3 regions of the Klebsiella sp. NPDC088457 genome follow, and region 2 is predicted to be linked to each of the others. Evidence: predicted binding sites of a transcription regulator. Region 2 holds the regulator's gene; each other region holds the start of a gene.
The links. Region 2 encodes PurR, which represses purine synthesis genes. Its sites were predicted from a motif close to CANGCAAACGTTTGCNTG; they were not measured.
Positions count from the first base shown of each region.

Region 1: the regulator PurR is predicted to act here: its motif matches at 1,413-1,430, upstream of glyA (serine hydroxymethyltransferase).
Region 3: the regulator PurR is predicted to act here: its motif matches at 1,668-1,685, upstream of purM (phosphoribosylformylglycinamidine cyclo-ligase).

Region 1 is NZ_JBJDNH010000016.1:40,638-43,918, forward strand. Features, by position in the region: gene hmpA (NO-inducible flavohemoprotein) at 32-1,222, opposite strand; gene glyA (serine hydroxymethyltransferase) at 1,545-2,798, shown strand; gene ACI2JR_RS12225 (DoxX family protein) at 2,866-3,281, opposite strand, start outside.
Region 2 is NZ_JBJDNH010000003.1:7,437-10,717, reverse strand. Features, by position in the region: gene punC (purine nucleoside transporter PunC) at 1-404, opposite strand, end outside; gene punR (DNA-binding transcriptional activator PunR) at 513-1,424, shown strand; gene purR (HTH-type transcriptional repressor PurR) at 1,443-2,468, opposite strand; gene ACI2JR_RS03130 (cytochrome bd-I oxidase subunit CydH) at 2,764-2,853, shown strand; gene ACI2JR_RS03125 (MFS transporter) at 3,017-3,281, shown strand, end outside.
Region 3 is NZ_JBJDNH010000016.1:104,127-107,407, reverse strand. Features, by position in the region: gene ACI2JR_RS12495 (6-phospho-beta-glucosidase) at 1-572, opposite strand, end outside; gene bglK (beta-glucoside kinase BglK) at 583-1,476, opposite strand; gene purM (phosphoribosylformylglycinamidine cyclo-ligase) at 1,742-2,779, shown strand; gene purN (phosphoribosylglycinamide formyltransferase) at 2,776-3,281, shown strand, end outside.

The DNA.
Region 1 (3,281 bases), on a different contig from region 2:
CGATATGATGCGTCGCATCCGGGTTATTTCATCACAGCACCTTATGCGGGCCGAAGCATTCGTAATGGATATGGTCGGTGCTGATGCCCTGCGCCACCAGCTGTTGCGCCGCATGTTGCATAAAGGCCACCGGGCCGCAGAGATAAAACCGCATCTGCGGGTCACGCAGCGTGTCGGCCAGCGCCGATAAATCCATCAGACCTTCGCTATTGAACCGTTCTGCCTGGCGGTCTGCTGCCGTCGGCGTGCGATACCAGACGTGGGAAGCAAATTTCGGCAGGCTGGCGCCGAGCGTGGCGACTTCATCGGCAAAGGCGTGAACATCGCCATTCTCCGCCGCGTGGAACCAGTTTACCTGGGCCGGATGCTGCGCTTTTGCCAGCGTGTCCAGCATTGCCAGCATCGGCGTCTGGCCAACGCCGCCGGAAAGCAGCGTAACCGGCGTTTCTGGCTCGACCGCGAGGAAGAAATCACCCGCCGGCGCCGCCAGATGCACAATATCGCCTTCACGCGATGTATTGTGCAGCCAGCTGGACACCTGGCCGCCGTTTTCGCGTTTCACCGCGATGCGGTAACCTTTGCCGTCCGGCTTACGGGTCAGTGAATACTGACGAATCTCCTGATACTCAAATCCTTCCGGCTTCAGCCAGATAGCCAGATACTGGCCCGGCTGGTAATCCGCCACCGCTTGGCCGTCTACCGGCTCCATGTCAAAACTGGTAATCAGCGCGCTGCGCGGAGTTTTCCGGACGATACGGAACGCGCGGGTACCTTCCCAGCCGCCGGTCTTGCTGGCGTTATCGCGGTAGATCTCAGACTCACGGTTGATAAAGACGTTCGCCAGCACGCCGTAGGCTTTGCCCCATGCGTCGAGGACTTCCTGGCCCGGGCTGAACATTTCGTCGAGGGTCGCCAGCAGATGGCCGCCGACGATGTTGTACTGTTCCGGCTGGATCTGGAAGCTGGTGTGCTTCTGGGCGATTTTCTCCACCGCCGGCAGCAGGGCCGGCAGATTCTCGATATTGCTGGCGTAGGCGGCAATGGCGTTAAACAGTGCTTCGCGCTGGTCGCCGTTACGCTGGTTACTCATGTTGAAGATCTCTTTGAGCTCCGGGTTATGCGTAAACATGCGATCGTAAAAATGGGCAGTCAGCTTCGGACCGGTTTCAACAAGCAGGGGAATAGTGGCTTTGACCGTAGCGATGGTTTGAGCGTCGAGCATAGCAGCTTCCTTTAGCATTATCTTAATGATGTATTTTATATGCATCTTATAAAAATAACCCTGCACTGTAAATGGTTCTTTAACGCTTTTCCCGCAGACGGTAACAACATGAATAATTTGCATCACAAACCTGAAAAGAAATCCGTTGATAATCGCTGATGCGTTATTGCTCAAAGCCTTGTGTCATGCGGAGCCAATCGTTTGCGTAAAATCCTTTGTCAAGACCTGTTATCACACAACGATTCAGTTATACTGTGGGCCGTCGCCCAAAAAGGCCCCCTTTTAGAGCTGTAATCTATTGTTAGCTGAGCAGGAGATGCGGATGTTAAAGCGTGAAATGAACATTGCCGATTATGATGCCGAACTGTGGCAGGCTATGGAGCAGGAAAAAGTACGTCAGGAAGAGCACATCGAACTGATCGCCTCCGAGAACTACACCAGTCCGCGCGTTATGCAGGCACAGGGTTCTCAGCTGACCAACAAATACGCCGAAGGTTATCCGGGCAAGCGCTACTACGGCGGTTGCGAATACGTTGATGTCGTTGAGCAACTGGCTATCGACCGTGCAAAAGCGCTGTTTGGCGCTGACTACGCCAACGTCCAGCCGCACTCAGGCTCCCAGGCTAACTTCGCGGTCTACACCACGCTGCTGGAGCCGGGCGATACCGTGCTGGGGATGAACCTGGCGCACGGCGGCCACCTGACTCACGGTTCTCCGGTTAACTTCTCCGGTAAACTGTATAACATCGTGCCTTACGGTATCGATGAGACCGGCCATATCGATTACGCTGATCTGGAAAAACAGGCAAAAGAGCACAAGCCGAAGATGATCATCGGCGGCTTCTCCGCATACTCTGGCGTGGTTGACTGGGCGAAAATGCGTGAAATCGCTGACAGCATCGGCGCTTACCTGTTCGTTGATATGGCTCACGTTGCCGGCCTGATCGCCGCTGGCGTGTATCCGAACCCGGTTCCGCATGCTCACGTTGTGACCACCACGACTCATAAAACCCTGGCGGGTCCGCGCGGCGGCCTGATCCTGGCGAAAGGCGGTAGCGAAGAGCTGTACAAAAAACTGAACTCTGCCGTCTTCCCTGGCGCCCAGGGAGGCCCGCTGATGCACGTTATCGCGGGTAAAGCCGTGGCGCTGAAAGAAGCGATGGAGCCGGAGTTCAAAACCTACCAGCAGCAGGTTGCGAAAAACGCCAAAGCGATGGTGGAAGTATTCCTGAACCGTGGTTACAACGTGGTTTCCGGCGGGACTGACAACCACCTGTTCCTGCTGGATCTGGTTGATAAGAACCTGACCGGTAAAGAAGCTGACGCGGCGCTGGGTCGGGCAAACATCACCGTGAATAAAAACAGCGTGCCGAACGATCCGAAGAGCCCGTTTGTGACTTCCGGCGTGCGTATCGGTACCCCTGCGGTCACCCGTCGCGGTTTCAAAGAAGCCGAAGTGAAAGAGCTGGCTGGCTGGATGTGTGACGTGCTGGACAGCATTAACGATGAAGCGGTTATCGAACGCGTGAAGGGTAAAGTGCTGGATATCTGCGCACGTTTCCCGGTTTATGCCTGACGCATCGCTACGCAGCGTAAAGAAAAAGGCCGCAAATGCGGCCTTTTTTACGTCCAGGGTTCTGCGTTTAGCGGCGGTCGAGGGAGATCGATCCCGGCCCGGTTATCGCCAGCAGCAGGAACGCCCCGGCAATACTGATATTTTTGTAGAAGTTAATCATATTCGGCATCACCGCATCGCCGGTCATGTCCCAGTAATGGTGGCCGATGATCGCGGTACCAATCGTGTAAAAGATAAAAATCACCGCCAGCGGGCGGGTGAAAAAGCCGAGAATAATCAGGATAGCCGCCGGAACCTCCATCAGCACAGCAATAATGGCCGAGAGTGTCGGAAGCGGTGCGCCGGAGGAGGCCATGTACTGTACCGTGCCGCTAAAGCCCAGCAGTTTGGGGTACCCAAACAGAATAAACAGCAGTACCACGGCAATACGGGCGATCAACAGCAGAACCGGGCGGGAGGAGCCAAAGTCAAAATAGCGTAGCG
Region 2 (3,281 bases):
GTGGCAAAAATGCGGTTAGTGCGCTGGGCAGGGTAATAGTCGGTCACCATCGCCTGCCAGGTCACCGCCGCCGCGCAGACGCCGATGGCCTGAATAAAGCGCAGGACCAGCATCAGCGTGGCGTCACGCACCCACAGCATCCCGAGGCAGCTGATAGCGAAAATCGCCAGCCCGGACAGCAGAACCGGTTTGCGGCCGTAGCGGTCGGAAACCGGCCCCCAGAACAGCTGGCCGTGGGCGAAGCCGGCGAGGAATAAGCTCAAGCTGGCGCTCACCGATGCCGCTGAGGTATTCAGATCTTGTTGAATAGCTGAAAAAGCCGGCAGGTACATATCGGTGGCGAGGAAACCCAGCACGCTGAGTCCCGCCAGCCACACTAAAAATCCTTTCCCAGGTTGTTGCATAACATTCTCTTATAGATGCGGTCTGATGCCGCAGAGTGTAGGGAGTGCATAATGGCTTGTGAAACGCTAATATTTGCTACATGCATTCAAAAATTTTGCAGGCAGAATATGTGGTCCGAATACTCACTCGAAGTCGTTGATGCTGTTGCCCGCAACGGTAGCTTTAGCGCAGCGGCGCAGGAGCTGCATCGCGTACCTTCAGCAGTCAGCTACACCGTACGCCAGCTCGAAGAGTGGCTGAAGGTTCCCCTTTTCGAACGTCGCCATCGCGATGTTGAACTCACCCCGGCCGGGATCTGGTTTTTACAGGAAGGGCGTTCTGTTATCAAAAAAATGCAGATCACCCGCCAGCAGTGTCAGCAGATTGCCAACGGCTGGCGCGGGCAGCTGTCGATCGCCGTCGATGACATTGTTAAACCGGCGCGTATGCGGCAGATGATCGTCGATTTTTATCGCCACTTTCCCGATGTCGAACTGATTGTTTTTCAGGAGGTGTTTAACGGCGTCTGGGACGCGCTGGCCGACGGACGCGTGGAACTGGCGATTGGTGCGACCCGCTCGATTCCGGTGGGCGGGCGCTACGCCTTTCGCGATATGGGGATGCTAAGCTGGCACTGCGTGGTGGCGAGCCATCATCCGCTGGCGCAGATGACGGGCCCGTTGAGCGATGATATGTTGCGCAACTGGCCGTCGCTGGTGAGGGAAGATACCTCCCGCTCGTTGCCGAAACGCACAACCTGGCTACTGGACAATCAGAAAAGGGTGGTGGTACCCGACTGGGAATCGTCGGCGACCTGCCTGTCGGCGGGACTCTGCGTCGGGATGGTGCCGACGCACTTTGCCCGTCCGTGGATCGACCGCGGCGAATGGACCGCGCTGGCGCTGGAAAATCCGTTCCCGGACGCGGCGTGCTGCCTGACCTGGCAGCAAAGCGATACTTCGCCGGCGCTCGCGTGGCTGCTGGATTATCTGGGCGACAGTGAAACGTTGAACCGCGAGTGGCTGCGGGCGCCGGAGTAACCGGCGCCGTGGGGAAGGTTAGCGGCGGTAGTCGACGAACGGGCCGTCAACGACCGAGCGGCGTTCCACCAGACGCGGGTGAACCTCGATCGACTGCGACTCTTCGCGCTTGTTGACGATACGATCCATCAGCATGTTGAAGGCGGCTTCGCCGAGAGAATCTTTCGGCTGATGAATGGTGGTCAATGCCGGGCTGAAATAGCGGGCGTTGCGCACGTTATCATACCCGATCAGCGAAATATCCTGCGGCACGCGCAGGCCCATTTCGTCCGCCGCGCAGATGGCGCCCATCGCCATGATGTCGCCGCCGCAGAATACCGCCGTCGGACGGTGCTGCTGGCTGAGGATCTGCTGCATCGCCCGGTAGCCGGATTCCGGTTCGAAATCTCCCTGAACAATCCAGCTTTCCGGAACGGAAATCTGCGCTTCTTTCATGGCTTGCATAAAGCCGGCCAGCCGTCCGGCACCGGTATTACGCTCCAGCGGGCCGGGGATCACGCCAATTTCACGGTGGCCGCGTTCGACCAGGTAGCGGCCAGCCATATAGCCGCCCTCGAAGGCGTTATCGATGACCGAATCGGTAAAGTCGGCCTTCGCTTCACCCCAGTCCATCACCACCATCGGAATGTGGCGGTACTCTTCCAGCATGCTCAATACCGATTCCGGGTATTCCGAGCACATCACCAGCAGGCCGTCGACGCGCTTTTGCGCCATCATCGACAGGTAGGCCTGCTGCTTTTCAAGATCGTTCCACGCATTGCCCAGAATCAGGGTATAGCCTTTCTGGAAGCAGCTTTTCTCTACGGCTTCGATAATCTCAGCGAAATAGGCCGCTTCGCTGCTGGTGGCCAGCAGGCCGATAGATTTGGTGTGATTAACCTTCAGACTGCGCGCAACCGCACTGGGGGAGTAGTGCAGCTCTTTGATCGCCGCCCAGACCGCGTTGCGGGTTTCTTCAGCAACGAAGCGGGTTTTGTTAATCACATGTGAAACTGTTGTAGTGGAAACGTTTGCGCGCTTCGCTACATCTTTAATTGTTGCCATTACTTCTCACTCCAGACCTTGACCTGATCGTCTGATTATCGGTACGTAAACGTTTGCCTATACACACCCTGAGTACAATGTTCAACATTGCATCACGTCGGGAAAACGACACAGAACGACAGGAAGGGGTCAATGGCCGATACGCTTTCAAATTAGCGTGGGATTTTGTCCGATCTTGCGGCAAAGGGGAAGAGCAAAAATGTGCATCACCCTAAATCTCAGAAGATTTTTACGCTATATTGTGCAAAAATGAGCAAGCTCACTTTTCATGTGGGGATAACAGGGGGAAAAATTGATGGATACAGATTTGAAGTTTTCGCTGACCACAACGATTATTGTTCTGGGTCTCATTGTTGCCGCCGGGCTGACGGCGGTACTGCACTGATTTTGCCGGGGGAGAGCGCTCTTTCCCCCAACGTCCCGCCATTATTATCAATTTTGCAAAAATCTTTTGCCATTCCGTTTACTTTTGTTTTTCTGTGATTGATGTCATGCTTTTGACTTCTGATGAGATGCCGTCGCTGAGGACGGTCTGCTGGAGTCATTGAATGAAAATCAACTTTCCCCTGTTAGCGCTGGCGATCGGCGCGTTTGGTATTGGTACGACGGAGTTTTCCCCGATGGGGCTGCTGCCGGTCATTGCCAAAGGTGTCGACGTCTCTATTCCGGCTGCGGGAATGCTGATCAGCGCGTATGCGATTGGCGTGATGGTCGGCGCGCCGCTGATGACCTTACTGCTCTCCCATCGCGCGCGCAGAAATGCGCTGATTTTCCTGATGGCGATCTTTACTCTCGGCAACGTCCTCTCCTCAA
Region 3 (3,281 bases), on a different contig from region 2:
GTAAACGGCGCAAAATCTTCGTGGAAGTTAGCCTGGTTATTGATCTCATTAAAGGTCATCCAGTACTTCACTTTATGCTGATAGCGCTTAAATACCACCTGCGCAAAGCGGACGAAGAAATCAATCAGCTGGCGGTTGCGCCAGCCGCCATATTCCGTCACCAGATGGTAAGGCATCTCGAAGTGAGAAAGCGTAATCACCGGCTCGATGCCGTGTTTCAGGCATTCATCGAACAGATCGTCGTAGAACTGCAAACCGGCTTCGTTCGGCTCCCGTTCATCGCCCTGCGGGAATATGCGCGTCCAGGCAATTGAGGTGCGGAAACATTTGAAACCCATTTCAGCAAATAGCTGAATGTCCTCTTTATAACGATGGTAAAAATCAATCGCCTCATGGTTGGGGTAATTTTTACCCGGCAGCACGCCGTCGGTAATTTCACGCGGTACGCCGTGCGCGCCGGCGGTCATGACATCGGCCACGCTAACGCCTTTACCGCCCTCTTGCCAGCCCCCTTCCAGCTGATGCGCCGCCACCGCGCCGCCCCACAGAAAACCTTCTTTAAATCCAGACATGTTCTCTTCCTTATGCGCGATCGCCATTCCGCGATCGGGTTTGCTGATTAAAATGGTAAACGGCCCCCAGCAGCCCGGCATCGTTGCCGTGACTGACGGTGTCGAGAGCGTCCGCGATGTCGAACCAGGCCAGATGTTCACGCAGCAGCGGCAAAAAGCCCGGCCGTTCTACGATGCCGCCGCCGATGAAAATCGCTTGCGGATCAAAAATGTTCACGAGGTTATACAGGCCGCTACCGATCCCGTTGAAGAAGTCAGCCACCAGCCGCTGGCAAACCGCATCGCCCGCCTCATAGCGATCGAATATCTCTTCGCCGGTTACCGCTTCCAGCGTCTTGCCAATGTGCCGGGCATAGCGGTGGCGCAGTACGCGCAGGGTGCAGTTTTCATTCATTGAGTAGCGACGGACATCGCGGGCGCCGGGACGCTCGGTGTGCATATAGCCGAACTCGCCGGCGCGAAAGCGGGCGCCATGCACCAGTTGGTGATTACAGAAAATCGCGCCGCCAATGCCGGTGCCGATCGTCAGGACCAGAAAGTCGCTCATCTCCGCGGCTTTCCCCTGCCAGCGCTCGGCCAGCAGGACGCAGTTGGCATCGTTTTCGATGGTGACGGGAAGATGGGTCCGCTGCTCCAGCCAGCTGACGATCGCGAAATTATCGAAGCGCCGGATCGCGCCGCCCATTTCGATATAGCCGGTATGCGGATTCACATAGCCGGGCGCGCCGATCGCCACGCCTTCGCACTCCGGGTGAGCGGCAATCCACGCCAGCATCGCCTGCAGAATCTGCTCGCCATCGCTGTCGTCGATCGACTGTTTGCCTTTTGCAAGCAGCCTGCCCGTATCGCTGATCACGCCCATTTTTAATGCCGTGCCACCGATATCAAATGCGGCAATGTTCATCGCGTCCCTCCCTCCTGAATCCCCACGGAATCTACGTTCGGCTCTCCTGATAAAAAAAAGAAACCGGTTTCAGTGGCATGATGGCGATTCCCACTTACCGAGGCAAGCACAAGGATGTACCCGGTTTCATTTTCGTGAACAGTATCAAATTTGTTCATCTCGCCGCTGATTAACGCCGACTGTAAAGCAGGCTCGCAAACGTTTGCTTTCCCTGTTAGAATTGCGCCGATTTTTCTTGCTACCGCAAATGTGTGGAGATTTCGCAGTGACCGATAAAACCTCTCTCAGCTATAAAGATGCCGGCGTAGATATCGATGCAGGCAACGCTCTCGTCGACCGTATTAAGGGTGTGGTGAAGAAAACCCGCCGCCCTGAAGTGATGGGTGGACTGGGCGGATTCGGCGCACTGTGCGCATTGCCGCAAAAATACCGCGAACCGGTACTGGTTTCCGGCACTGACGGCGTCGGTACCAAGCTGCGTCTGGCGATGGACCTGAAACGCCACGACACGATCGGTATCGATCTGGTGGCGATGTGCGTCAACGACCTGGTGGTTCAGGGCGCCGAGCCGCTGTTTTTCCTCGATTACTACGCGACCGGGAAGCTGGATGTCGATACGGCTGCCAGCGTCATCAGCGGTATCGCGGAAGGCTGTCTGCAGTCCGGCTGCGCGCTGGTCGGTGGCGAAACGGCGGAAATGCCGGGTATGTACCATGGCGATGACTATGACGTGGCAGGTTTCTGCGTCGGCGTAGTAGAAAAATCAGAAATTATTGATGGCAGCAAAGTTGCCGATGGCGACGTACTGGTGGCGCTGGCTTCCAGCGGCCCGCATTCCAACGGCTACTCGCTGGTGCGTAAAATTATCGAAGTGAGCGGCGTTGACCCGCAAACGACCGATCTGAACGGTTCTCCGCTGGCCGACCATCTGCTGGCGCCTACCCGTATCTACGTTAAGTCGATACTGGAGCTGATCGCCAACGTTGAAGTTCACGCCATTGCGCACCTGACCGGCGGCGGCTTCTGGGAAAACATCCCGCGCGTCCTGCCGGATAATACCCAGGCGGTCATCGATGAATCCTCCTGGCAGTGGCCGGAAGTGTTCAACTGGTTGCAAACGGCCGGTAACGTCAGCAGCCATGAAATGTACCGTACCTTTAACTGCGGCGTCGGCATGGTCATCGCCCTGCCGCCGGAAGCCGCGGATAAAGCCATCGCTCTGCTGAACGAGAAAGGTGAAAACGCGTGGAAAATAGGCTATATCAAAGCCTCTGATTCCGAACAGCGTGTGGTCATTGAATGAAAAACATTGTGGTGCTGATTTCCGGTAACGGAAGCAATTTGCAGGCGATTATCGATGCCTGCGCCCGGAAACAGATCGGCGGCACCCTGCGAGCGGTATTTAGCAACAAGGCCGATGCGTTCGGCCTTGAACGCGCGCGTGAGGCCAGTATTCCGGCCCACGCGCTCACCGCCAGCCAGTTTGCCAATCGCGAAGCCTTCGATCGTGAACTGATGCAGGAGATCGATGCGTACGCGCCGGATCTGGTGGTGCTGGCGGGCTATATGCGTATTCTGAGTCCGGCGTTTGTCGCCCACTATCAGGGGCGTCTGCTGAATATCCATCCTTCACTGTTGCCAAAATACCCGGGGCTGCACACGCATCGCCAGGTGCTGGAAAATGGTGATGAGGAGCACGGTACCTCGGTGCATTTCGTTACCGACGAGCTGGACGGTGGCCCGGTGATTCTGCAGGCCAAAGTGCCGGTTTTCGCCGAAGATAGCGAAGACGACATTACCGCTCG